Regions from separate parts of the Vreelandella sp. ssv genome, predicted to be linked through region 2. Evidence: predicted binding sites of a transcription regulator. Region 2 holds the regulator's gene; each other region holds the start of a gene.

Region 1 (9,561 bases), 230 kb from region 2:
CACGAGCGGCTGTTGAGCGGCGGCCGTTAAAGGCAATACGGATAGCGGGAGCGCTATAGCTCCCGCACCGCACAGCCTCTCAACGTAACGCTTGAGACTGTGATTCATGATGGCTCCGTAGATAAAAACGGCGTGCGGTTAGCACGCCGCCTTCATCGATAGTTAAAAGCTCAGTAGCTTAATGCTCAGTAATTAAATACAACGCGACGGTTCTGTGAGTAGGCGCTTTCGTCTTGACCATTAACGGCCGGACGCTCTTCACCATAGCTAACCACGCTCATTTGAGCAGAAGAAACGCCCTGAATATTCAGAAAACGCTCTACCGCTCCAGCGCGACGCTCACCCAGCGCCATGTTGTACTCACGGGTACCGCGCTCATCCGTATGCCCGTGAAGAACCACTTGAGCACTCGGGTTTGCACGTAAGTAACGTGCATGAGCCATTACTACAGATTCGTACTCGCTTTTAATGGTATCGCGGTCGTAATCGAAATAGATGGTGCGTACTTCTGGAATACGTGAATCAGCCTGCTGACCAGCACCTGAACCCGAACCAGTAGAAGAACCATACTGACTACCCGTGCCTGTGCCCGAGGTGCTAGATCCGGTAGTGCTGCCATCCTGGCTACCGTACGAGTCACCATCTTGGGTTCCGCCGGTGCTGGAACAGCCAGCGATTACCACGATAGATAGCGCTGCTGCTAGTGAGCGAGCCAACGGTTTAAGTTGCATAATCAGACTCCTTGCCTGAAAACTAAAAAATTTCGATATTAATCAATTGTGTTGATCAATTTAAGAAGGGTGACCAAGCTGGGTCACGGACATCGCCCTGTGCTGATGGCAGTCTAAATGAAGAGCGACCATCAGCCGAAACAGCACTTAGCACCCCACTACCACCCTGTTGGGTAGCGAAGATTACCATGGTCCCGTTCGGCGCAACACTAGGAGATTCATCTCTTGTTGATTCACTGAGTACAACCAAGCGGTTACCGCTTAGATCTTGCTTTGCCACTTGATAACCATTACTTGAACGGTGGATCAAGAATATCTGCTCACCATCCGGTGAATAACGTCCGCGAGCATTATAATTACCTGTAAACGTCAGGCGCTCAGCTTCGCCGCCGCCCATGGAGTACTGGTAAAGCTGCGGGCCACCGCTACGGTCAGAAGTAAACAACAAGCTGCGACCATCTGGCCCCCAAGCAGGCTCAGTATCGATGCTGTTGTTATTAGTAATGCGCTCTACTGAACGATTGGCGACATCCATGATATAGATTTCAGGCTGTCCATCTTTAGACAGAGACATGGCGATACGCCGGCCATCAGGTGACCATGCTGGTGCACCGTTAATACCGTCAAATGACGTGGCCATAACGCGCTGTCCAGTGGCTACATCCTGGATATAGATTGCTGGGCGTTCAGTTTCAAAAGAGACATAGGCAAGCTTAGAGCCGTCAGGTGACCATGCAGGAGACATAATAGGTTCATCAGAGGTCAACACCTGTTCGCTGCGGCGGCCATCGGCATCTGCAACGTACAAGCCAAACTGCATATTGTCACCAACACCCTGGGCAGTGACGTAAGCAATTTTGGTTGAAAAAGCTCCCCGAATATCGGTGATCTCTTCAAAGATTTGATCGCTGATATAGTGAGCGGCACCACGCAGGTCATTGCCTCTCACGGTCACGGTTTCGCCAATCATCCGGCGTTGGCCGCTAATATCCATCAGCTCAAACTGTATTTCAAAACCACCGCTGGTTTGCTCTGCCCGGCCTACTACCAAGTAGCGCACATCTAGCGACCGCCACGTACCGAATTGAACATCGTCGGATTGACTAGGCTGTTCAAACATAGCGCTACGCTCTAGCGGGTCAAAATAGCCACTACGCTCAAGGTCATCTTGGACAATCTGTGCAACATCTTCAGGCATTCCTTCTGAGCCTGCGAAAGGCACCACGCCAATCGGCAGCGCTTGATCACTGCCTCGCGTAATCTCAATGGTTAAGTCAGCACTTGCCACACTGCTGACTAGCAGCAGTAGACAGAACAACCATACTTTGCTCAAACTTTGCATCAGCGAACATCCCCCGGGGTAAATCGCAGATTAAACTGACGTAAATTACGCTGCTGATCGGCTGGTAAATCTCGCAATTCACCAAACGGTGCAGCATGTTCCACGGCCTGCATGACAGACCGGTCAAAAGCACTATCGCCGCTTGATGTCACAATCGACGTTGCCAGCAACTCTCCTGAAGGCCCTAGCCGTACCTGTAGGGTAGCACTCATCGCATCACTTGCACCGGGCGGAATCACCCACGCCTGCTCTACAGCGCTACGGACGATGTTGATAAAGCTGTTGGCAGCCTGTTCGGCCTGCTGAGCATTAGCCGCGGCTTCCGCTTCACCTGCCAACTGGCGCTGCATGGCTGCCTCTGCTGCTTCAGCCGCTTGGCGTTGACGCTCTGCTTCTGCTTCGCGTCGCTGCTGCTCTTCCGCTTCTCTTTGGCGCTGGGCTTCCGCCTCTCGCTCTCGTTGAGCCGCCTCCTGCTCACGTAGCTGCTCTTCTTCGGCTTCACGTTGGCGCTCTGCTTCGGCCTCTTCCTGGCGCTGCTGCTCTGCCGCTTCGCGCTCTCGTTCGGCTTCGGCCTCTTCCTGGCGCCGCTGCTCTGCCGCTTCACGCTCTCGTTCGGCTTCGGCCTCTTCCTGGCGCTGCTTTTCAGCGGCTTCCTGCTGGCGCCGAGCCTCTTCAACTTCACGCTGACGCTCAGCGATAGCTTCCGCTTCGGCTTCACGTTCAGCGGCCTCAACGGCTTGTTGCTCAGCCTGTGCAGCCGCTTCTGCAGCACGACGCTGCGCTTCAGCTTCCGCAGCCTCACGCGCTGCTTCCAAGGCTTGCGCTTCTGCTTCAGCCGCCACCTGAGCAGCTTCTTCTGCCGCTTGCTGTTCGGCTGCAGCCTGCTGCTCACTGGCAGAGGGTTCATCGGGCGCTTCAGGTTCTGTCGGCGCCTCCGCTGGCGCATTCATCGCCGCTTGCTGTTCTGTTGCCTGCTGAGCCTGATCGGTAAACGTTTCCGTACTCACCAGCGTCGCTTGAACGATCGACGAACTATCGGGCTCCGCCGTTCGGGTCGGCAAACTGATTAAGCTAAACAAGACAATGGCGACGTGCACGCCAATCGCCAGAACAGTCGGCCACTTATAGCCAACATCTTGAGGATCGCGCGGTGTGTTTACTGCCATATTCGCGCTACCCTTACCCATCTTGCGGCGGCTCTGAAAGCAGCCCCACGTTAGCTACTCCGGCGCCTTGCAACGTGCTCATCAAGACGACAATCTGTCCGTAAGCCACATTACGGTCACCGCGTACCATGACGGGCGTACCTGGACGGCGTTCTAGAATCGTTGCCACTCTTGCAGACATCTCATCCAGGGTCACTGACGTAGAGTCTTCCCCAAGCGTGATGAAGTACCCCCCATCGCTATCAACCGAAATAATGATCGGATCATTATCTTCCTGGGTCTCAATGGGTTGAGAGGTCACTTGCGGCAACTCAACTTGCACGCCCTGGGTTAGCATAGGCGCAGTAATCATAAAAACAACTAGCAGTACCAGCATAACGTCAATGAAAGGGACGACATTAATCTCCCCCATTGGCTTGCTTTTACCACTACGATTAAAAGGACCTTGCATGGCTGTCTCCCTTAACCCGCACTTGGCTTGCCATCACGACCTTGCAGATTGCGGTGCAGGATAGCGTGGAACTCCTCGGCAAAATCTTCGTATTTGCCAAGTAAGCGAGAAGATGTGTTCGACAAACGGTTATAGAAAATAACCGCAGGGATAGCCGCGAAAAGACCCATTGCAGTTGCAATAAGCGCTTCTGCAATCCAGGGGGCTACCGTTGCAAGTGTCGCCTGTTGTGTCAGCGAAAGCGCTTGGAATGAACCCATAATGCCCCATACTGTGCCGAAAAGACCGATATACGGACTGGCAGAAGCCACTGTAGCTAGAAACACCAGATGCTGGGTTAAGCGATCCTCTTCCCGAGACCAAGCAACGCGCATGCTACGTTGGACACCTTCCAAAACGGTGTCAGCGTCTCGGGTTTTAGGCATTAAGCGATTAAATTCCCGAAACCCCGACTGAAAAATATGCTCAGCGCCGTGGCGCGGGTCATCAGCGGGAATTTCACGATAGAGCTCGTTTAAGTCGACACCTGACCAAAAAGACTCCTCAAATTGGTTGTACTCTTTCTTGGCACGGCCCAGCGCAATGCTGCGCTGGAAAATGACCACCCAAGAGAGGATCGACCCCACCAACAGTAGCAACATAACCAGCTGCACCACGGTGCTGGCATTCATTATCAAGTGGGGAATGGACATGGTGTTATCGTTCACAGGTGCCCTCATCAATCTATTAGGGTCGGCATTGCCGACGCAGTGAATGACCTCTTGGTTAAGAGGCCCGTATTAAAATATTAAGCGATGTTGGCCATGCTTTAGGACGCATACGCTCGACGCTCAAACAGGCTATCTCGACTGTGGCTGAGCAGAGGAGTTCCTCGTCACGCCAAACTTGCTGCTCAAATGTCATTCGACAACGCCCAAGTTCTATAACGTGGGCAGTGATTACCAATGCGTCATCCAGACGAGCCGGTTTCGCGTAGTGACAGGCCAAGCGGTATACCACTAGCTGTGTACCTTCGTCTAGCAGCGTTTGCTGATTAATGCCTAATTGACGTAGCCATTCGCTACGTGCACGTTCCATAAACTTCAAGTAGTTAACATAGTAGACAATGCCACCAGCGTCAGTATCCTCCATATAAACGCGCAACGGCAGGCGGTAACCTTTCTGTGCACTAGCGCTCACGGACGGCGCTCCCCTTCCATATCGGTCGCCTGCTTGTGGGGCACTCGGTCGAAGTGCAGCCACGCTTGGCGGGTAACGACACGTCCGCGAGGTGTGCGCATAATCAAACCTTGTTGAATAAGGTAGGGCTCGATCACATCTTCGATGGTGTCGCGCTCTTCACTGATGGCCGCCGCAAGTGAATCAATGCCTACAGGGCCGCCATCGAATTTGTCGATCATTGCCAGTAGTAGCCGACGATCCATGTGATCCAACCCATGGTGATCCACGTTGAGCATATTAAGGGCGGCATCCGCTGTGGCGACATCGACAACGCCGTCACCTTTCATTTCTGCGTAATCACGCACTCGGCGCAATAGTCGGTTGGCGATTCGCGGTGTTCCACGTGAGCGCTTCGCCACTTCAACTGCACCTTCGTGACTGGTTTTAACGCCCATTAGGCGAGCCGAACGCGAAACAATTTCTGTCAACTCTTCGAGGTTATAAAATTCAAGACGCTGAACAATGCCGAAGCGGTCGCGCAGTGGAGAGGTTAGCAAGCCCGCCCTGGTGGTCGCGCCCACCAGGGTAAACCGGGGCAGGTCCAGCTTAATAGAGCGTGCGGCCGGACCTTCGCCAATCATGATATCCAGCTGGAAATCTTCCATGGCGGGGTAAAGCACTTCTTCGACGACGGGAGACAGGCGGTGAATTTCATCGATGAAAAGTACGTCGCCAGGCTCTAAATTCGTCAGCATGGCGGCGAGATCCCCTGCCCGTTCAAGCACCGGGCCGGAGGTCGATTTCATTCCAACCCCCATCTCAGTGGCAATAATATGGGCGAGTGTCGTTTTACCTAACCCAGGAGGGCCAAATACCAGGGTGTGATCCAGGCTCTCTTCGCGCAGCCTTGCAGCGCCGATAAAAATTTCCAGTTGTTCACGCACACGCGGCTGGCCAATATAGTCATCCAACCGCTTGGGGCGAATTGCGTAGTCAATACGCCCCTCTCCCTGTTCAGGTTCAGCGGCGATCAGCCGATCGTGTTCTAGCATAGATACTCTTCTTTATGGCGATTCAAATGCAAACTTTACCCAAATCTAGCACTGTAAAACCATCCACTTAGCCGTTCATTCGTTGAGTCAGTGCGGCTTTTATCAGTGCCTCGGTTGACTGATTGGGGTCGATATCGGCGAGCATTTTGGATGCCTCAGTCAGCTTATACCCCAAACTGACTAATGCAGCTTCTGCATCAGCAAGGCTATCGCGAGCAGATACTTGCCCATTAGCGGCCTCAAGAGGCAGTAGCGCATTGCTACCGTTCTCCCACTCAGGGAAACGATCTCGCATTTCAATGATAAGACGCTCAGCCGTTTTCTTACCCACCCCTGGCAGGGTTGTCAGCGCTTTACTGTCATCGTCACGAACGCAGCGCATAAAGGCATCTTCATCCATACCTGATAAAATCGCTAACGCAAGCTTAGGTCCTACACCGTTGACTTTAATCAAGGCTCGAAATAAGGCGCGCTCATGCTCTCTACCAAAACCATACAGTAGATGAGCGTCGTCACGAATAGTGAGGTGGGTGAACAAAGCAACATTTTCGCCGACGGCCGGAAGTGTCACCAGGGTATTCATTGACGTTTCCAGCTCATAGCCGACGCCATGAACGTCGATCACAATCCAGGGAGGTTGCTTTGCCAATAGCTGGCCACTCAGACGTCCAATCATAAAATCGCTCGCACTGGGGTGAATAACAATAGAGTGAAAAACAAACGTTTACTATAAAGCGACTCTGTACAGATGACCAGTAGTTCAGCCGTCGGCACAGAGGGAATTAAAGCCGCCAGCGGCCGGTGGAGCGACGGCGACCCCGAGATGGCGCGGCGGGCAAACCATGGCTGATAAAGACAGAGCCGTTATAAGCATGGGTTAACGCAATGGCCAGCGCGTCGGCTGCATCAGCCTGGGGAGTAGCAGAGAGCTGCAGAATAGCGGTCACCATGTGCTGTACCTGCTCTTTATCCGCGCCACCCTGCCCAGTCACCGCCTGCTTTATCTGCCGCGCGGCGTATTCGGCAAGGCTCAAGCCATGATTGGCCATACACACCATTGCCGCCCCCCGAGCCTGGCCCAGCTTTAGCGCGGAATCAGGATTTTTGGCCATAAACACCCGCTCAATGGCGACCTGATCGGGGCGATGCAAGCCGACGACTTCGCTAAGACCTGCATAAATTTGTGCCAAACGCTGCTCTAGCGCACCCTCTGCCGTACGAATACAGCCACTTGCTACGTAGCAGGGTTTAACGCCAATAACATCGATCACTCCGTAACCAGTTACCCGGGAGCCAGGGTCTATGCCCAAAATGCGGATGGGTACGACGGGCTTTTGCTCTTCCATGGCATCGGTACTCGTGTGACTAGAACATACAAAAACACCGACGCCGTAGCGTCGGTGTGGAGCGGCCAACCGTACAGATTTATTCGGCGGCGGGGTCCGCTTTGACTTTCTGGCGTAGACGGATATTCAAATCTTTCAACTGCTCGGGGCTGACTTCGCCCGGTGCATTGGTCATCAAACAGGCAGCGCTTTGGGTTTTCGGGAAAGCGATAACTTCACGAATGGTTTTGGCACCCACCATCAGCATGACCAAGCGATCCAAACCGAAGGCTAAGCCACCATGGGGCGGAGCGCCGTACTGGAGCGCATCCAACAAGAAGCCAAATTTCTCTTGAGCCTCTTCTTCACCAATACCCAGGATCTCGAAAACGGTGCTCTGCATGGTCTGATCGTGAATACGAATAGATCCACCGCCCAGCTCTGTACCGTTGAGCACCATATCGTAGGCACGTGAAAGCGCGCTAGCAGGGTCAGCCTTCAACTCTTCTGGGCTGCAAGAGGGTGCTGTGAAGGGGTGGTGAAGCGGGCTAAGACGACCGTTGTCGTCAGCTTCAAACATCGGGAAGTCGACGACCCATAGCGGCGCCCACTCCTGCGTGTAGAGCTCCAGGTCAGCCCCTAATCTAACGCGCAGCGCGCCAATGGCTTCGTTGACGATACGGGCTTTGTCGGCACCGAAGAAGATAATGTCACCATCTTCAGCGCCCACGCGATCGAGCAGCTCTTCAACGATGTTTTCCATAAACTTGACGATCGGCGACTGCAGACCTTCAAGCCCTTTGGCGCGCTCGTTGACCTTAATCCACGCCAAGCCTTTGGCACCGTAGATGCCGACAAACTTGGTATATTCGTCGATCTCTTTGCGCGATAGCTTGGCGCCGCCGGGTACTTTCAGTGCTGCAACACGGCCATCATCTGCACTAGCGGGGCCAGAGAAGACTTTGAAATCAACTTGCTGCATTAAGTCGTCGACGTCGGTCAATTCCAGCGGGATACGCAGATCCGGCTTATCTGAACCGAAGCGATTCATCGCTTCCTGCCAAGTCATGCGCGGGAACTCAGGAAGTTCGGTTTTTAGCACGTCCTGGAAAAGCTGACGAATCATGGCTTCGGTAATGCCCATGATGTCACTCTCTTCCACAAACGACGCCTCAATATCAATCTGGGTAAACTCAGGCTGACGGTCGGCACGCAGGTCTTCGTCGCGGAAGCACTTGGCAATCTGGTAGTAGCGGTCAAAGCCAGCCACCATCAACAGTTGCTTAAACAACTGCGGTGATTGTGGCAAGGCAAAAAAGCTGCCCGCATGGGTACGGCTAGGGACGAGATAATCGCGTGCGCCTTCAGGGGTCGCCCGGGTGAGTACCGGTGTTTCGATATCCAGGAAGCCCTGGTTTTCGAGATATGCTCGTACGTTGTGAGAAATACGCGAACGCAGGCGCAGCTTCTCGATCATATCCGGACGACGCAGGTCGATATAGCGATGCTTCAGACGCACCTCTTCACCTACTTTGCCATGCTCATCCAGCTGGAACGGCGGTGTAATCGCCGTATTAAGTACTTCGACGTCCTTCGCCAGCACTTCAATCATGCCTGTTGGCATGTTGGGGTTTTGGGTACCTTCAGGGCGCAGCCGTACGCGTCCAGTGATGCGCAGGACATACTCACTGCGGGCACGGTCGGCAGTTGCGAACGCCTCGGCGGTATCAGGGTCGACAACGAATTGAGCGATGCCGTCGCGATCGCGCATATCGAGGAAAATTACCCCACCGTGGTCGCGGCGGCGGTGAACCCATCCGCATACCGTAACCGTTTGATCCACCAAAGTTTCGTTTAGCTGGCCGCAATAATGGCTGCGCATGTCAAATCCTGTTCTGTTACGTGGCAATTAGTGTGTCGCGGGCGTCCCGACCCTGACTACCGCAGCTATGCCGCGGCGCCTTTGTCGCTGGGAGTAACGCTCTTGGGAGTAGCACTGGTATCGCTTGATTTAGCGGCATCTGCCGGAGCAGTTTTGCCGTCAGCAACCAGATTCTTTTTGCTACCCGTTTTGAAATCGGTTTCATACCAACCACCGCCGGCTAAGCGAAAACCCGCTGCCGAGACAAGTCGCTCCAAGCGATCGCTTTGGCATGCAGGGCAATCCTTGAGAGGATCGGCACTAATTTTTTGCAATTTTTCCAGGCGATGGCCACAGGCCTTGCACTCATATTCATAGATGGGCATGTTAATGGCTCCTAAAAAGCTCAACCCTGACAAACTACGTTCTTTTAAGACCCAGTCCTGACGGACCTAGTACTGAAAGAAAATAA
Region 2 (9,561 bases):
CGGAATCACGATCCAACCCTAGCGTTAGCTGGGTCAGGTCATTAGACCCGATAGAGAACCCATCAAAATACTCGAGGAACTCATCGGCCAGCAGCGCGTTGGCGGGCAGCTCGCACATCATGATCACTTTAAGACCTGTTGGACCGCCCCGCTCCAAACCGTTTGCGGCGAGCAGTTCGACTACCTCACGTGCTTCATCGGTAGTACGCACAAAGGGCACCATAATTTCGACATTCTCAAAGCCCATCTCTTCACGTACCCGCTTCAACGCCCGGCACTCTAGCTCAAAGCAGGGACGGAATGCCTCTGAGATGTAGCGCGATGCCCCGCGGAAACCCAGCATGGGATTCTCTTCGCCAGGCTCATAAAGCTTACCGCCAATCAGGTTCTCATATTCGTTGGATTTAAAGTCAGATAGCCGCACGATAACACGCTGAGGGTGGAACGCCGCCGCTAGCGTGGAGATACCCTCAACCAGTTTATCGACATAGAAGCTGACAGGGTCGGCATAGCCCGCGGTACGTAAATCGATCACCTGCTGTAAATCCACCGGCAGCGTGTCGTACTCCAATAACGCTTTAGGATGAACACCGATCATGCGGTTAATGATAAATTCCAAACGCGCCAAGCCTACGCCTGCGTGAGGCAGGCTGGCAAAACCAAAGGCGCGATCAGGGTTGCCTACATTCATCATGATTTTGAATGGAATCTCAGGCATCGCATCGACGCTTGAGACTTTGCAATCAAACTCCAGCAGCCCCTCATAAACATTACCGGTGTCGCCTTCCGCACAAGAGACCGTGACGTCGATACCCTCTCTTAATTGAGTCGTCGCGTCCCCACAGCCTACCACCGCGGGAATGCCCAGTTCGCGGGCGATGATCGCTGCGTGGCAGGTACGCCCGCCACGGTTGGTGACGATCGCGGAAGCCCGTTTCATGATCGGCTCCCAGTCCGGGTCGGTCATATCGGTGACCAGGATATCGCCATCATGGATCTTATCCATGTCGTCAGGGCTGAGTACGACTTTGACGGTGCCCCGACCAATGCGCTGACCAATCGCCCGGCCAGTGATTAGCGTGCGGCCCTTCTCACGCAGCTGGAAGCGCTCAAGCTTACCGCCCTCCTGCTGGGAAACCACCGTTTCAGGACGCGCCTGAACGATATAAAGTTCACCATCATCACCATCTAGCGCCCATTCGATATCCATAGGTCGCTGGTAGTGCTGCTCAATGGTCATCGCCTGACGGGCCAGTTCCATCACCTGCTGATCGTTGATACAGAAACGGCTGCGGTCAGCATGGGGTACATCGACAGTTTCAACCGATTTGCCAGCGCTGGCATCTTGGCCATAAACCATCTTGATAAGCTTGGAGCCCAAATTACGGCGCAACACCGCAGGGCGGCCCGCCGCCAGGGTCGGCTTGTGCACGTAGAACTCATCGGGATTGACTGCGCCCTGTACCACGGTTTCGCCCAAGCCCCAGGAGCCAGTGACAAAAACGGCGTCTTTAAAACCGGATTCGGTGTCTAGGGTAAACATCACGCCTGCCGCACCGGTCTCAGAGCGAACCATTTTCTGAATGCCCGCCGACAGGGCGACATTTTCATGGGCGTAGCCGCGGTGCACTCGGTAGGAGATAGCACGATCGTTAAACAGCGAGGCAAAAACCTCGTGTACTGCACGCTTAATATTGTCAAAGCCTTCGATGTTCAGGAAGGTTTCCTGTTGACCTGCAAAGGAGGCATCGGGTAGATCCTCTGCGGTGGCCGAGCTGCGTACGGCAACTTTTAAAAGCGGGTGCTGTTGCTGCAGTTGGCCGTAGGCATCCCGTAGAGCCGCTTCAAACGTAGGTGGTAATGGCGTATCGATTATCCATTGGCGAATGTTGCGACCTGCCTCGGCTAGCGCTTTAACATCGTCCACGTCCAAGCGCGCCAACGTGGCATTAATGCGCTCGTTAAGTCCTTCGTGGGAGAGAAACTCGCGGTAAGCATGGGCAGTAGTGGCAAAACCACCAGGCACCGTTACTCCAGCACCTGATAAGTTAGAAATCATTTCACCTAGCGAGGCGTTTTTACCACCCACCCGTTCGACGTCTGTCATGCCTAATTGATCGAACCACAGAATGTACTCTTCCACGTAACCCCCTCGCTCATAGACGTCGACACGATGACTAATGTCGTTAAGACTTAGCATCATGGATTATTCATTGAGACACCCTAGCACCGCGCTAATGTATTCGCCATTGGTCTAACAGCGAAGGGAATGGAGGATTTTTACAACAGCAGGGCTTTTTTAGCTATTTGTGTAGTCAGTCGCCCTCACAATGCCGCTTCAAACACTGATAGCAAGTTGCCCTAGCCATCGGCTCGGCACACAATAGGGTGGTTACTTAACACTGGATGTCACTATGAAACGTACGGCTTTTTTTATCTCTGATGGTACCGGCATCACGGCGGAGAGTTTAGGGCGCAGCTTGCTTGCTCAGTTCAGCGATGTTGAGATCGACATGCAGACCAAGCCCTATATCGACACGCTGGAAAAAGCGCAAGCGTTAGCAGCAATCATTGAAGCGACGGCCAGCCGGGACGGGCATCGCCCAATCATTATTGACACCATCGTTGATCAACAAATTCGCAACGTCATTCGCCAGGCCTCTGGGTTCAAAGTTGATATCTTTTCAACCTTCCTAGAGCCGCTGGAACAAGAGCTAGACACTCACTCTTCCTACAGCGTTGGGCGCACCCACTCGATTGGTAGCGATGATGTTTATATGGACCGCATCCACTCAGTGCATTTTGCGCTGGATAACGATGACGGTGCACGTACTCACCAATACGACAAGGCAGATATTATCTTGGTCGGCGTCTCGCGCTGCGGCAAGACCCCCACCTCTCTGTATCTGGCGCTTCAATTTGGTATTCGCGCGGCTAACTATCCGCTGACGGAAGATGATTTAGACGAAGATGGCATGTTAAAGCTACCCAAAGCGCTAGCGCCCCACCGACAAAAACTGTTTGGGTTAACCATCGATGCTCGGCGACTGTCAGCGATCCGCAATGAGCGACGCCCTAATAGTCGTTACAGCTCAATGGATCAATGCCTTAAAGAAGTGGAACAAGCAGAGTCACTCTACCGCTCGATGCACATACCCTATATCGATGCGACGCGCTTCTCGGTAGAAGAGATCTCAACACGGATGATTGCAGAAACGGGACTAGCGAGGCGCTTCTCGCCCCGCTAGCCCCGTTTCTAGGCGATCAGCTACATACCTTTTGGGGCAAAAATACCTGGCGCATTGCGCCAGTAGCCCTTGTAGTCCATACCGAAGCCAAACACATACCGGTCGGCGACTTCTAAACTGCAGTAGTCGGCCTTTAAGCCTGGTACCGCTTTACGATTATGCTGCTTATCCACTAGCACAGCGGTCGTGACACTGGCTGCCTGGGCTTCTTCACAGTATGCCAAAATGGCGGCTAGCGTCGCACCTTCATCCAAGATGTCATCGACAATCACCACGTGGCGACCCGCCATTGGCACTTCGGGAGAAACGCGCCAAAAGAGTTCGCCGCCGCGCAGCTCGTTGCGGTAACGAGTGGCGTGCAGGTAGTCCACTTCAAGAGGAAAACCTAACCGGGTAAGCAGATGGCCAGTGGTGATCAGGCCTCCATTCATGACGCAATAAAAAACCGGCAGCTTGTCTCCTAAATCCCGGGTAATCGCTTCCGCCATACGATCAAGCGCCCGCTCTACCTCTTGCTGAGAAATCAGACAGTCGGCGTTATCCATCAACTCACGCATTGAGTCCAGTGACTCTAATGCTTCTTTATCCAACTTTGACATCTAAACTCCAGGCGGGTTAAAAGCTTCGTTTACATCAGCAGTGTGCATTTACACAGCATTCGGTTTCGGCCTATCAGCCAATGCTTCCAGCTTCGCGTGGGCCCGACGCCAACGACCCAGCGCGCTTAAAGCATCCAAATCAGGCCGTGCTCGGCTATAGCGCAGCTTGGCAGGACGCTTCGTTTCAATACCTTTGCAAGCCTCAACGACCTCAAGCGCGGCTGCTCGATCATTGCATACCAGCAGCATATCGCACCCCGCCGATAGTGCTGCTTGAGCACGCTGCCTGGGGCCGCCCGCTTCGTGGGCACCTGCCATACTTAAATCATCAGAAAAAATACAGCCTTTAAACCCCAGCGATTCGCGAAGCATCCCAAGCCAACTCGGAGAAAATCCGGCAGGGCGGCTATCAAAAGCGCGGTAAATCACATGGGCAGGCATAACACCCTCTAACTGGGTGGCGAGATGGGTAAAGGGCACAAGGTCGCGCTGTTTAATCGCCTCTAATGAACGGTCGTCCACCGGCAGTGCAACGTGAGAGTCAGCCGCGACGCCACCATGGCCAGGGAAGTGTTTTCCCACGGCGGCCATGCCGGCATCGTGAAGCCCTAAAATGAAAGCGCCGCCGAGCTGCGCGACATGATGGGGGTCACTACTAAAGCTTCGATCGCCAATAACGCTAGAGACCCCGCTCTCCACATCCAGTACCGGCGCAAAGCTAAGATCCAACCCACAGGCTGCCATTTCCATGCCCAATAGCCAGCCAGCATCTTTTGCCAATACAAGCCCATCTTCCGGAATGTCGCGATAACACTCGCCAATACGCGCCATGGCAGGAAGGCGAGTCATCCCCTCTTTAATGCGCTGGACACGCCCGCCCTCTTGATCAACCCCAATCAGCAAATCAGCGCGTACGCGGCGAATATCGCTACATAGCTGACGTACCTGGTAGCCATTCTCAACATTCCGGGCGAATAAGATGACACCCCCTACCGCCGGTTCAGTGAGCAAGCGCTTTTCTGTGGCCGTCAATTTCGTGCCTTCAAGGTCGAGCATGACCGGGCCTAACGGTTGAGTCATCGTGATAGGTCCACCAATAAAAGGGGCGATGATTTTAGACGATCGTCTAGCGGTGTCAAAACCTGATTAATCAAAGCACTGCCGACCACCGTGTAGCCAAACCGGCGTGCCTGGCACCGCTAGCGAAAATATATAGAGCAAATCACTATTACGTAAACGAACACAGCCATGGGAAGCGGCCACCCCCATTGGCTCGTCGGGCGGCGTGCCATGTAGGTAAATATAGCGCCGCTGAGAGTCTACTTGTCCACCACGATTAACGCCTTTTTCTAGCCCGCACAACCACAGAATACGCGTCAAGATCCAGTCTCTCTCAGGATGCGCATCAGCGAGATCAGGGGAGAAAGTCTCGCCTGTCCAGCGCCGCCCACGAAATACCGCATTTTCTGGCATACCGTCACCAATGGCCGCTCTTATATAGTGCCAACCATGGGGGGTTTTACCGCTACCATTGCGCTCACCACTACCAGCGGCACCAGACGATATCTCACACTCATGGAGAACTTTTGCCCCTCGCCAGCAGCGTAGCTGCTGCTGAGTGGTGTCTATTTCTAACCAGATACTCTCCGTTGGGGGTAGCTCAGCTAGCCTGGGCGTTCGCATATTTTCCTTCTTCGAGTGCTGGGGGTAACGGTGCATTCATGGCAGCGACAACTACCGGACGCAACCGTCGAACTAAATCCCGTACGGTGACCTGCTCGTGATAATCCTTTTCAGCAATATCACGCAGCGCATCAAGACCAGAAAGCGTAAAAATTACCGTGCCGAGCATAAAGTGTAGCCGCCAAAAGCGCTCCGCGTCAGGCAAGTCTGGCGTTGCTTGACGCACAAGTTCGGTAAAGCGGGTAAACACATCACCATACTCTTGCTGAATATGGCGCCTAAGATGTCCTTGCGCCTGGCTATAGGCCAGGCCTAATAAGCGCATAAAAACTTTTAGGCTGTTACGCTCAGCTGGCACTGCCAGCACAGTGGTAGCCATTGTTTCGAGTAGCGTTTCAAGCGGGATAACGCTCCCTGTGTGCTGGGCTTCAAGCTTATCAAGCGCAGTATGAAAACGCTGTGTAAAGGGATCCAAGTAGCGAGAAAAAACGGCCTGAATCAAGGCTTTCTTTGAACCGAAATGATAGTTCACGGCCGCTAAATTGACGCGCGCTTTGCTAGTGATATTGCGCAGCGAGGTTTCAGCGAAACCACGCTCTGCAAACAGCACTTCCGCGGTATCAAGTATACGGGTCACCGTATCAGATTGAGCCATGTTGCTCTCCAGGGAAACGAGTGTTTAAAACATAGCAAAATACTATGCCATAACTTTGACAGGCTCAACGCTTGATTTGTTAATGAAATGCGGCCAAGTAAATAAGTAAAAACTTAGTTTCAAACGATTAGGAAAAATTCACCGCCTCCGGCAATAGGCATTGACAAGCCATATACTGGACAGAGGAACATACTGTATACTTAAACACTTATCGATTAAGTCGACATTTAACTTGTTACTGTCTATTCACTATTTTTGGAGTCTGGTATGTCGCGTCCGCTAACCGCTCGCCAACAGCACGTATTTGATTTTATCGTTAAGACCATGGGCGAATTTGGCTACCCTCCGACCCGTGCTGAGATTGCTAAAGCACTCGGTTTCCGCTCCCCAAATGCAGCTGAAGAACACCTTCGTGCGCTTGAACGAAAAGGGGTTATTCGCATTATCCGCAATACGTCACGCGGCATTCGCCTGCCCAACCAAGAGCCCCAGGAAATAGTGGACAGCAGCGTGGCTACGTTACCCGTTGCCAATCATATTGAATCACCACCGGCTGGACTGCCTGTCATTGGTGAAGTCGCCGCTGGAAGCCCCATTCTCGCTGCAGAACATATAGATCGCTACTGCCCGCTGCCTGCTGAGTACTTCACCCCTAAGGCCGACTATTTGCTGCGCGTCCGGGGACTCTCAATGAAGGATATTGGCATTTTAGAGGGTGACTTATTGGCTGTTCATCGCACTGAGCGAGTGCGCGATGGCCAGATTGTGGTGGCGCGTTTAGATGATGAAGTGACCGTCAAGCGCTTCAAGCGCCAAGGACATCAGGTAACGCTGTTTGCTGAAAACCCAGACTTTGCGCCCATTGAAATCGATCTTCGCTCCCAGTCGCTCAATATCGAAGGAGTGGGCGTTGGCGTTATTCGCGGCGGCAATGGTCAGGCTCTCGGCTAACATCACCTTCACTGCATATCGATGTAGCGGTGGTCATTGAAAGTGGCCACCCAATTAGGGTGATAGACCAGCAGGATACTCAGCAGCATGCCGGTGATAAACGCTTCCGAAGGCATTAACAAGGGCAAGAAGCGTGCATACTCTTGGGCTAGATAAATAGCGTCAGGGTCGGTACCTGCTACGGTGATCAGTAGCACCGCTACTAACCCGCCCCCCAGCGTAGCCAGCGCCGTACCGAAAAAACCGCAGGCAAATAGAAACACCATCAGATTATCCGGCAGTCGGCGATCGACCAGCCGCCATACCGTGCCAATGATGGCTGCTGGCACCACCCCTGTTACCAGTACGTTAGCGCCTAACAGCATCCACTCATTGCGGCCTATTACCACCATCGCCACATTAATCAGTACATTGCTGATGAGTGCTAACGGTGCTTTAAATACCAGAGTCATCAATACCGTAAAGACAAGGTGCAGCGTTAGCCAGTCCACTGCTTGAGCGCGCAGTTGCCACATCAGCACTACCGCTAGGGTTGCCCCTAACCAGCGATGCTGAAGTGCACCATCCTTGATTAGCGCTTGCCAAGGCCGACGCAAAAGTGCCCAGGCTACCACGCTTAACGAGAGTAGTGAGGTAAGCACTAGCGCCCAAGGCGCTAATACACTTTGCGCGAATGACATAGCGACCTCTTACGTTACCAATCGTTAGCTAAAGACCACCGTTTTATTGCCATGAACCAGCACACGATCCTCAAGATGCCAGCGTAAACCGCGCGCTAGAACCGCCTTTTCAACGTCTCGGCCAAAGCGCACTAAATCAGTAGGCGTATGACAGTGACTAACACGATGAATATCCTGTTCGATAATCGGGCCAGCATCGAGTTCCTCGGTGACATAGTGACAGGTTGCGCCAATCAATTTAACACCGCGTTGATACGCTTGGTGGTAAGGTTTAGCACCAGCGAAAGAGGGCAAAAAACTATGGTGAATGTTAATCACCCGACCTTCATAGCGTGCACACAAGTCAGGCGGTAGGATTTGCATATAGCGTGCCAGCACGATGCAGTCAGCGCGGGCGTTATCGATTACAGTCTGAACGTCGGCAAACGACGCCTGCTTGTTTTCAGCATCGACCGGCACATGGTGGTAAGGGATGCCGTACCACTCGGTCAATGAACGCATGTCGTCATGGTTTGAGATCACTCCAACAATATCGCAATCCAGTTCACCTCCCTGCCAGCGATAAAGCAGATCCACTAAGCAGTGCGACTCCCGCGACACCATTAACACCACCCGACGACGCTTCTGGGTATCGACCAGTGACCACTGCATATTGAATTCGCTAGCGACCGTTTCAAACGATGCACGTAGCGATTCTACCGACATAGCCACTGAATCTGCCAAAATTTCGTAACGCATAAAAAAACAGCCGGTTTCTAAGTCAGAGTGCTGGCTTGCTTCGGTGATCGAGCCACCCTGATGGGCAATAAAGCTCGAAACGCGAGCCACAATACCTACTTGATCGGGACAGGACACAACTAAACGATAATAATGAGACATGTAATTTACTCTTGACCTATTTCTACGCTAATTATGATAAACCAGCGACTTAGACTGCGTATTGTATCGGAAGGCCAAGGATGATTGTTAGCCGCCCCTGCCTTCCCGTATAGTTAAGGCACTACTTTTTAGGCTTTTCATAACTGATGCATTCACCACGCGTTCAAATTCGTCCCCGTCGTCGTCCACCGCTGCGCATGCTGCCGCTAGGGGGATGCGGTGAGATTGGAATGAATCTAACGCTATACGGCCATGACGATCACTGGATTGCCGTCGACTGCGGCATGATGATTCGCCAGGATCTTCCCAACTCACCGCTTCAGGTTCCTAATCTCGATACCCTGAAAGCATTAGGGATCGTACCCAAAGCGCTTTACATCACCCACGGACATGAAGACCACATAGGGGCAGTCGCCTGGCTCTGGCCGATGTGGAACTGCCCTATTTATGCCACCCCATTGGCGGCTGGGTTGTTGAGACTGAAATTTGCTGAACATCAGCTTAGTAGTGCCGCTATCCAAGTTATCGAACCAGGCGAGGCGCTTGAAAGCGGGCCATTTACGCTACGCTACCTCCCTTTGACGCACTCAATTCCCGAAAGCTGTGCCTTAATGATGATGGCCGGTGGCTACCGTGTTTTACACACCGGTGACTGGAAGCTCGATCCTGAACCGCTGATTGGTACACCGATGAGCGCCGCACAGTTTAGGGCGCTCGCACCGGTCGATTTAGTCGTTGGCGATTCGACCAATGCGCCAATGCCAGGGCACTCCGGCAGTGAGGGCGATGTCGCCAGAGCGCTGACAAAAACCCTCAGCAACTGCCAGGGCCGCGTCGTTGTCTCTTGCTTCGCTAGCAATCTGGCA
Region 3 (9,561 bases), 1.2 Mb from region 2:
CAACAAGCTTAGAAACTATGTGGAGCTACTTATAAACGAATTATCTATTAGCGAGGCTATTAAACAGGGTATTGAGACGGCTCAGTCACCCATAGTACGCGCGTTAATAAGGTGGTTATTAAAGCGTTCTTTTCCATTTGTAGGGATGTGCTTGGCTATTATGGATGTCGTTATCAGTCTGATTCAGCAGCGCTATCACATTTTAGAGTGCGCTCATTCAGTCAGAAATTAAAAACCCCAGCCATCCATGGCCGGGGGCTCATCCCGTTGCCGCAATCTTCTGGCGAAACCCTAAGGTAACGCGTGCTACTTGGCGACTAGTCCACTATGTCAAATCTGCTTAGCCAATGATGTAAGCAATTAACCATATTTTTGTAAGAAATTTCTGACATCTCACCCAATTCGGCACCACCAACATTTATACCGAAATCATATTATCGTCATCCGGCGGCGGGTTGTTCCGCAAATGATCTTTCACTTCCAAGATAATTTGATTCATCGTTTCTGCGCGTGGTTTAAGTTTTTCTGCCCACGGCCTACCTGGATGCAATACATCCCATCTGGGACGTAAGCCCGCATGGCGTCCACTCCCTGGGTCATGGTTTCCAAAGCCATCTATTAAATTATTCCAAATAGGTGAGAACTTTGAGATCAGTAGGGATTCCCCTAACGGGATCCAGATATCATCTACTATTAAAAAACGACAAAAAAAATCTTCTATGCGAAGATTCTCTACATTCTCAAGGCTTTTTCGATGATCATTTAGCCTTTTAAACAGAGTCTCTGTAACTGCTGGTGATAACTTACCCTTCCTGGCCCCTGCTGGAACTGCTTTCCCAACGTAAATCGGCGCTGTATACGAGCCATTGGAGTTTCGCTTAGCTATTTCCTGATATGCCGGAAAATCACCTGAGTAATATATGGCATATACACCTGCTCCGTTGAATTTGGCTAGATCGGTCAAAGAATGAACCGGCTGACGGAGCATTGCCTGCCCAACACTCTCGCCCAGGTGTTGCTTATCAAGAGGATTGAAAGGGTAGATATTGTCGGTCATGCCATCTTCCTATTGTTTTGGCGTTTTAACTGGCGAAGTTGTGTTATCGCCAATTGCTCTGCCACGGAGCTGGCTACCATCCGACCCAAAGCTACGGGTACTGCATTACCTAATTGGCGCATAGTCTCACCCCATGCACCGTGAAACACATAACCATCGGGAAAGGTCTGCAATCTTGCAGATTCGCGCACTGTAAAGTAACGAACGCTGCCATCCTCATTGACCATCATATTTTCACCGCCAGGCACGCCATGAGCACCGGCCTTCAAGGTTTTTGATGGTAAATCTAAGGGGCTACCTGTATGGCCGGTATAGACTCGCGCGCCATCCTGGAAGAGGTGATTGCGAAACTTACTCGCACCTTTCGCGCGTGGATCCGGTACATCAATGAGTGCATCGCGAACAGTACGCCAAGGCTTTTCTATCCCTGGGAGTAATTCATTCGCTAATTTGCCCACACGTTTTTCAAGCCGCGAAGGAATAGCCGGTATTTTGTTCTGTGCAATATGGTGTCGACGCCAGTAGTCACCGGTTACCCACTGTGAATATAACAAAGCATCAAATGAGTGCGTCGCTCTAGGGAAAGACCACTCAGCACCAAGATCAGACCGGAAACCCACGATAAAAACACGTTCACGCTTTTGAGGAATACCATAATCAGCAGCGTTTACGAGTGTAGGCACCACGTTGTAAGTCAGACCGCTTATATGAAGAGCGCCAGAAGTTTTTTCTTCCTGCAGCCTTTTAAGATGTTCAGCCCAGGTCTCTCCATCTCGTCGAGCCACTTCCGGGAACTCAAGCTGCAGCAAGATGTACTGGTAATAATTAGCAAAACTGGACCGGGTCAACCCTTTCACGTTCTCAATGATGAAAGCTTTCGGCTTTAAACGTCGCACAACATCAACAGTGGCAGGAAACATGTCCCTATCATCGCCAAACGCTTTGTGCCTTCCACCCATCGAAAATGGCTGGCAAGGAGGGCCACCTGCTACTAGGTCTATATCTTCAGGAATACTTGCCCAATCGAACTCACGGACATCACCAGACCAAAGCGGCCATCCATTGACTAGTGGGTAACCATTTTTTTGATTTTCCCGAATCGTATCGCAGGCCCATCGATCCCATTCCACGACTGCCAACGACTCAAAGCCAGCAAGAGAGACCCCCATAGCTAGCCCCCCCGCACCTGCAAACATTTCAACTGACTTCAACATACTCAGACCCTGCTAAGCTATTAATAAATAATATTATTTAATTACAAAAACCACACACTCTTGGTGACAAAAACTTGGCAGCTATCCTAATACTGTCACAGTATTACAGCAGATTGGTAAACGTCTGCCGATATTTTCAAAGCTCGCAGACGATACCGAAACCCGCCTCTGGACACCAGCCAGCTTTTCGTTGATGGGCTTGCCTACACCGCCCAGCACCGCGCCTGCCTCACCACCACACCCTTAAACTGCTGTACGGTCACGAAGCAGCCCTGGCCACCGTTCGTTGGTAACAACCGGCAGCGGCTGCCCACACGGTGGGACTTAAACAACCGATACTCTCCTTCCACCTCTGCCACTACGAGATCGCCGTGGCCAAACGATCTGGCTTCATCCACCACCAGCACATCTCCCTCCATCCATGGCCCGCCTGGGCGTGCGTCTTCGCTTATTTCCACCAGAAAGCAGCTGGGTGGAAATTTTCGGCCATCCATCTCGGCTACTGCCGGGTGCTTCACGCCCACCACTGCTGGCCCCAAGTAATTTACTCGCATGCTATTGCCCTGTGCTTGCTCCCCATTAAGCGACGTACATTAGCGTTCGCCTGTCGCTTTCCCTGCTGCCAATACTGTATAAACAAACAGCATTTAACAAGGGTTATGGAGGCAACATGATTGGGCTGGTGGACTGCAACAACTTCTACGTCAGCTGTGAACGGGTGTTCAACCCCAAGCTGGAAGGCCGTCCGGTGGGCATTATGTCCAACAACGATGGCTGCATTATCGCCCGATCGGAAGAGCTGAAAGCGCTGGGTATCGAGATGGGCACCCCTGCCCATCAGGTGCGTCACCTGGTCGAACGTGGCGAGATCGTGTTGCACTCCTCCAACTATGAGCTGTACGGCGATATGTCCCACCGGGTGCAAGGCATCCTGGAGCAGGAAACCGCCGGTGTAGAGCCCTACTCCATTGATGAAATGTTTGTGCGCATGGATGGCTTCGAGCCGGAAGCGCTGCAGGCGCACGCCCAATCCCTGCACAGAAAAGTCCGCCGCGGCACCGGCATTCCCGTGTGTGTTGGCGTCGCCGCTACCCACACCCTCGCCAAGCTGGCCAACCGCGTTGCCAAGAAGCACCCCGCCTACCCAGGCGTGTGCATCCTTCATGCGGATAGCGTCAAAGCCAAACACCTGCTGCAGCAAATTGAGGTGAGCGATGTATGGGGCGTTGGCCGCCGTTTAAACGAGCGCCTGCAGATCCTCGGCATCAACACTGCCTGGGATCTCCGCGAAGCGGACGCCAAGCGCCTACGGCGTAAGTTCTCGGTGAACATGGAACGCACGGTGCTGGAACTACGCGGCATCAGTTGCCTGGAGATGAACGACTTCAATGAACCACGCAAACGCATCATGACCAGCCGCTCCTTTGGCCGCCCCACCACACAGCTTTACGACCTACAGGGCGCTATTCGCCAACATGCCCAACGGGGCGCTGAAAAGCTACGCGAGCAGAAGAGCCTCGCCCGCGCCGTGCTGGTGTTTCTCAAAACCGACCGCTTCCGGCCCGACCTGCCCCAATACTCCCCCAGCCTAGCGGTGGAAATGGAACGCCCAAGCCAGGACACCCGCGACATACTTCATGCCGCCCAAGAGGCGCTATGCAAGATCTACCGTCCCAAATACGGCTACAAGAAAGCGGGCGTGATGTTGATCGACCTGACCGACGAGAACCGCCAACAGCTCAGCCTGATGGACACACCGCAAACGGAAGAGGAACGCCAGCGCAGCCAAAAGCTAATGGCCACCATGGACGCGTTGAACGAGAAGATGGGAAAAGGAACGGTACGCCTAGGCCTTCCAGAAAAGAACGCCCCCTGGCACCTACGCTGCGCGAACCGAAGCCCGCGCTATACGACGAATTGGGGTGAGCTGATGGTGGCGTATACGGATGAGGGGGCGGCGCAAAGAGGTAGGAGGAACTCACATCTTAAAAACTGCTGATAAACCTAATCAGGACTGTACACTATTCTTAGCTTCGCCTAGCTGAGCTTATGCCTTGGCTGGCCACTAATATCGATGAATAAAAAGGGATAGGGGACAATGAGAGGAGAATTCAAGCGATGGCTAATCGAAATACAAGAGGAAGCACTTGCATATAAACGCGAACAGGCACGCGCTGCTGGAGATGAAGCTAGATGGAAAAGCTTTATCTGGAAAAGCCCTGTCAAGAATAACGCCATCAAAGACCGTTTCAGGGATGAGGGAGCCCAGCGGGGTTACAGGTCGCGTCCTTCACATGAGACCAAAGCTGGACAATGGCTCTACGACTTCGTATGGCGTGAGTTTGACGAGAACAACAATCTCCTTAAAGTCGTACTGACCATGGAGATCGAGGTGTCTGAATCAAAGATTTCCTCGCTATTGTACGACTTCCATAAGCTTCTCCAAGCCGACTCAGAATATAAGGTTTTTGTTTACCAGACCAAGACAGAGGCAGATGTTCTGGCCGCTATGAGCGCCCTCAAGACTGCCGCTCAGCATTACCAGAGCAAGTCAGAATCAAAATATCTGCTATGCGGATGGAGCACCCAGCTAAATATCTTTAGCTTTGATAAATTAGACCACGGCATTGATATACATAACAATCTTATTAATAAGTAATCCAGGCAAACAAAAGAGTTAAAGTAAGCCCCGCTAAAATTATCAAACTGCCCCTTCAACTAATTTCATTCGTCGTGGCCTAAACCATTCAAATACAAGAGAGGTGTAGAAACAATAAATTCTATTAACAAAATAAGAAATTATAAAAAACCTTAACAGCTTTCATAAATCAATACAATAAAAATTAATGATTACTAAAAACATTCAACCTAGTATCCCTCAGGTATTCTTCCATAGAGCAGACAAGGATCTGTAAATTAGCAAAAACAAATTGTGCTCTCTCTTCAAACCTATAAGGATTAGCCAATCTCAAGTAATCAGTAGCTCCTTGTATATGTTTTTTGATATTCTCAAGCTCAATTTCAGTTTTATCAAAACCACTACCAACAGGAATCTTAGCCCTGATATGCTGAGCATAAACTAAAGAACGATTTACACAAGAATCAATTTTCTCTTTATCACCATTATCTTTCGCTTCACTCAATTCTTCTAAAACACTCTTTAATTGATCTAAAATTTCAGGAATTCGTGCCCTTCTCAGCATCACCAACTGAATATCTCTAGTTTCTTTTTTGATCAGCTGAGTTTGACGTAAAACGTAAACGCTCACAGCAGCACCCAATAACGAAGAAACATCGATTAAAAGCCTCACAACATCCAATTTAAAAAGATCATATAAAAACATAACTAACCCCTATTCCTTTTAACAATTGAAATTTAGCAGCAAAAAAACATCTAAATAAAATTTAATCAAATTTTCTGTTTACAAGTAACATCTTGAATTTTGATATCCCTTAGTCGGGCAGGCCCAATACCAGAAATACGTGTCAGGTGATTGACCGACACCCAAGGCCGTTGGCTAATCAAATCATCCACACGGTCTTCACCAATATGGACAATTCCAACCAACTCATCTCTGGAAGCTGTATTCAAATCAATGCAGTCTTCACTAAAACTTATTTCTTGCTCAACTGGCTGAGTAGGGATCTCAACAGCAAGATCAGTGGCATCATGAATTAGGTTATCACCAAATGTGGCAAGGATAGGGGCATGGTCAGATACATAGCGCCGCGCAGCTTCATGTGACCAGTAGTCGCCTCTTTCACTTAGCAATTCCGGAAACGTTAAAATACCCACTTCGCTGATTGGCAGATCATGGTTTAAAGGCACAATAATGTTGTCGTACAGATTGGCATACTGCCGATCTTTACTGGATAACGTAGTCGAGCCGGAAGTGACTAGAGGCTGCGCGACTTCAAATAATTCTGCCCAAGCTTCATGGCTGGGCCGCATATTAAAATCGCCAACAAGCATGCGCTGGTTGGCTGACTCGGGGTAAACCTCTGCCAACCAGTCCCAATATGAACGTAACGCGTGAATTTCAGGAGTACGATCGCTGATGCTTGTGCCATAAGTGATATGAACTGTAGCCAACACAAAATTCGTATCGCTTTCTAGTGATTTAAAACGGGCAGAGTACGGTTCACGTGCAAACGCATTACGATCATCTATATAAATAACCGCCCCGTCTTCATAGGTCACTGTTGAGTCACGCCAAAGAAACGCATACATCTCTTGGTAGCGGGATGAGCTTCCCATCAGATGCGAGTGCATGGAACTCCATTCTTCACCTGATGACTCTTCCAACATTATTTCAAGGGCTCCTAGCGCTTCAGTATTCATCAACTCTTGAATCGCAAGAATGTCGAACTGGTTGGCTACCTCGGTGACTGCAACAATATTTTTCTGCTCACCCCATCCAAAATTCTGAATGTTCCAACTACCAATTTTAATATCGGCTAAAGCAGGCCACGAAAGCACTAGGCAGACTAGCAGCGCTGGTTGTAAGAGCTGTGTAACACTCTTGCTGTAACTCATTCCCTGTTCCCTACTACTAGGCAGCATCAAAACGCCGTTATTTATATATTTTTTTGCAGTTACACAATTCTGCCAATCCGAATCTCACACCGCCCCAGTATCTCCACATCATGCATATCCTGCGGCTTAATCATTTCCGGCTGGTAGTGGTCGTTGTCGCTGATCAAGTACAACGCCCCGCCCGCTAGGCGCTGCACCCGCTTAATCCGTCGTTCTCCACTAACAAGCAGTAAAAACACCCCTTCCTGTTTCGGATCGCGGTTGCTGCGATCCACCAGTACCCAGTCGCCATCGGCCAGGGTGCCGTCCATAGAATCACCGCGCACCTTAATGCCTACCACCTGCGCGGGGTCCAGCCCCTTGTCGGCCAGCTCACTGCTGGGAAAGTGCAGCGTGGTTTGCACTGGTTCACCTTCAAAACTGCGGCCCGCGCCGGCGGCAGCTTCGATGTCGTACATCATCACCGGCACTAAATCCGGCCCTGGCTCAGTCACAGGCAAGCCAAGGGGCTGAGCATCGGATGTGCCTGCACGTACACCTGTCAAAACGTAGGAAATATCCACGCCAATATTTGCTAGCCGAGCAACTAGGTCAGCAGAACATTTCTGTCTTCCAGCAAGCACGTCTTTCAAGCGCTGAGGTGAGTTTTCACCCGCGCGTCTGGACGCTTCAGCCAGAGAAAGCCCAAGGATAGATATTTCTTCCCTAATCCTTTGGGGTATATTTTCCACCAATCCGATTGACACGGTAGGATATCTCCACCATTCTATTAATGTCTTTCACTCTAAAACACTACGCAAAGGGAACCACTGCCATGGTCACCATCATTGCCACCATTGTTATGCCGTCCACTCAGACCACCCTGTTCCGCGGGGTCGAAGTGGAGCTTGACCGCTGCTCTGAACAAACCCGCCGCCACATCGAAACCGCATTGAAGCGCGGTACCAACACGCCTAACCCACTGGCGGATCTTGAAGCGCTGGAAGAGCGCATCACCGCCGAAGCCGTGGGCGAACTCGCTGCCCTGATGCTGGCCTGTAACGCCTCTAGCGATGAAGTCGAAGACGCCCTTTGCGAACTGCGCACCTACATGGATGAACACTTCCTGCAGCGCAAGCTGGTACGCCTTTACGAGCGTTAATACAGACGCTCGGTCTCCTTGTTCAAGCTCTCGTTTAAAGTCTTTCACTCTATTAAGGAAGCCTAACCCATGGCCACCACTAACACCATTACCCCAAAGCCAATTTATGCCCCAAAAGGCTGCGATCAGCCTGTGATGACCTACCTCACGGAAAGCGAGTGTGCCGATCTGGAGCGCATTCAGGAGCTGGAGATGCGCACTAAGTCGGCCACCGCTCGCATGCTCATGCTGCGCGGCATCGCCGAGTACGACCAAGACACGCTGAATGCCGAATGACCCTGCCTGCATAAGGATGTTTGCCATGTACCAGGACCCCAAACGCGTGCGCTCTCGTTACGCCGCTCTCAATTTGGATCAGTACGAGGCCCAGTTGATCGACGCGCTGGTGGATTACACCGGCATCGAACGGGCGTCGCTGCTGCGTCAACTGGTGCTGAAAGAAGCACTGGAAACGCTGGGCGTTGCTGATCTCTCTGTTAGCACTGTGCCCCAGCAGGCGTCGTAAAGGCAGGGCTTTTTGAGGCCCTCAAGGAGCATTGATGTATGGCTGACCAACCGGCACGCGGCGAATTACGACTTCCGCTGAACGACCAGCTAGAAGCCGCGCTGCAGCAGGTATGTGAACAGCAGGATTTAACCAGCCTGGACGAAGCCGCCGAGTGGTTACTCCGTCGGCGCTTACGCAAAGGCACCCAAGGACTCACCGGCCGTGGCCGCGCCCTTTACCCCGTAGGGAGAAACCATTGATGTCGACCGCTTCCAAGCACCGCATGCCCTGCCCACATTGCGGCCACAACATGCGCGTCCGCAAAAGCCAGGCGCTGACACCGGTGTACCGCGAAGGGGAAGTGGAGTGCCGAAACGTGGAGTGCGGCTTTCGAGGCAAGGCAGGTTTCGAAATTCTTCACACCTTAGCACCTAGCGACATACCGAATCCGAATGTGGATCTTCCCTTCGCCCCTCGCTTACTCCGATTAATAAATATGGCCCTTAATCGAAAGGCCGCCAACGACGAACACTACGAGGAATCCGCTGATGAATAAGGTAGCCCACCTCCCCCTTCCACCAAGCCCCCAGACCCAGCCAGACCGTGCTGGCTTTGGCGCCTTACGCGCCGAGCTGCACAGCCGCGCCGCTGATCAGGATTTGGTTCAGGTCTGGGCCGATCTCCCCCACGCCGAGCGCCGCTTTGTGCTGAAAAGCGCAGGCCTGAAGGAAGACGCCACCGTGCAAATCCGTCAGCTCGCCAAGCCAGAGCGGGATGCCGTGCGGTCGTCTATTCACCGCATGAGCCGCTATGCCAGCGGCCTGAAAGACCAACTGAACAACCGCTCCCAACACCCAAGCGCTGAACTCGCCAGCCACGCCCGCCAAGCACTGGCCGAAGGGAACACTAAAGCCGCCCTGCACTGGCTCAGCCTGATCGAAAAGGGGGTCGCATGAACCTGGACGCCACCATGCACGGTCTCTACATCGTGAAAGCCCGCTTTGACTACCTCGCCAAGCAGTTAGAGCAGGCAGGTCATACCATGGCCGCCGAGGAGCTAAAGCGCGAAGCCCACCACTTCGGCTATCAGGTGACCCAGCTAGAGGGCGTCTTAGACGACTACAA

The links. Region 2 encodes LexA, which represses DNA repair genes until DNA is damaged. Its sites were predicted from a motif close to TACTGTNTANNTANACAGTA; they were not measured.
Region 1: the regulator LexA is predicted to act here: its motif matches at 6,642-6,661, upstream of ruvA (Holliday junction branch migration protein RuvA).
Region 3: the regulator LexA is predicted to act here: its motif matches at 2,898-2,917, upstream of AC5TBW_RS15665 (Y-family DNA polymerase).

Annotation. Positions count from the first base shown of each region.
Region 1 is NZ_CM182545.1:2,010,993-2,020,553, reverse strand. It holds gene ybgF (tol-pal system protein YbgF) at 1-108, opposite strand, end outside; gene pal (peptidoglycan-associated lipoprotein Pal) at 186-731, opposite strand; gene tolB (Tol-Pal system beta propeller repeat protein TolB) at 787-2,073, opposite strand; gene tolA (cell envelope integrity protein TolA) at 2,073-3,239, opposite strand; gene tolR (protein TolR) at 3,253-3,690, opposite strand; gene tolQ (protein TolQ) at 3,702-4,382, opposite strand; gene ybgC (tol-pal system-associated acyl-CoA thioesterase) at 4,456-4,869, opposite strand; gene ruvB (Holliday junction branch migration DNA helicase RuvB) at 4,866-5,903, opposite strand; gene ruvA (Holliday junction branch migration protein RuvA) at 5,971-6,579, opposite strand; gene ruvC (crossover junction endodeoxyribonuclease RuvC) at 6,686-7,249, opposite strand; gene aspS (aspartate--tRNA ligase) at 7,329-9,110, opposite strand; gene AC5TBW_RS09230 (FmdB family zinc ribbon protein) at 9,176-9,475, opposite strand.
Region 2 is NZ_CM182545.1:2,237,901-2,247,461, forward strand. It holds gene ppsA (phosphoenolpyruvate synthase) at 1-2,143, opposite strand, end outside; gene ppsR (posphoenolpyruvate synthetase regulatory kinase/phosphorylase PpsR) at 2,415-3,248, shown strand; gene AC5TBW_RS10275 (hypoxanthine-guanine phosphoribosyltransferase) at 3,269-3,847, opposite strand; gene nagZ (beta-N-acetylhexosaminidase) at 3,896-4,927, opposite strand; gene AC5TBW_RS10285 (L,D-transpeptidase family protein) at 4,994-5,530, opposite strand; gene AC5TBW_RS10290 (TetR/AcrR family transcriptional regulator) at 5,508-6,185, opposite strand; gene lexA (transcriptional repressor LexA) at 6,453-7,136, shown strand; gene AC5TBW_RS10300 (energy-coupling factor ABC transporter permease) at 7,145-7,816, opposite strand; gene purU (formyltetrahydrofolate deformylase) at 7,841-8,695, opposite strand; gene AC5TBW_RS10310 (ribonuclease J) at 8,926-9,561, shown strand, end outside.
Region 3 is NZ_CM182545.1:3,437,109-3,446,669, forward strand. It holds gene AC5TBW_RS15645 (hypothetical protein) at 1-232, shown strand, start outside; gene AC5TBW_RS15650 (Eco29kI family restriction endonuclease) at 419-1,057, opposite strand; gene AC5TBW_RS15655 (DNA cytosine methyltransferase) at 1,054-2,271, opposite strand; gene AC5TBW_RS15660 (S24 family peptidase) at 2,475-2,825, opposite strand; gene AC5TBW_RS15665 (Y-family DNA polymerase) at 2,942-4,270, shown strand; gene AC5TBW_RS15670 (hypothetical protein) at 4,370-4,930, shown strand; gene AC5TBW_RS15675 (hypothetical protein) at 5,115-5,615, opposite strand; gene AC5TBW_RS15680 (endonuclease/exonuclease/phosphatase) at 5,681-6,808, opposite strand; gene AC5TBW_RS15685 (S24 family peptidase) at 6,868-7,353, opposite strand; gene AC5TBW_RS15690 (hypothetical protein) at 7,623-7,949, shown strand; gene AC5TBW_RS15695 (hypothetical protein) at 8,019-8,225, shown strand; gene AC5TBW_RS15700 (hypothetical protein) at 8,251-8,454, shown strand; gene AC5TBW_RS15705 (hypothetical protein) at 8,493-8,696, shown strand; gene AC5TBW_RS15710 (Ogr/Delta-like zinc finger protein) at 8,696-8,992, shown strand; gene AC5TBW_RS15715 (hypothetical protein) at 8,985-9,392, shown strand; gene AC5TBW_RS15720 (hypothetical protein) at 9,389-9,561, shown strand, end outside.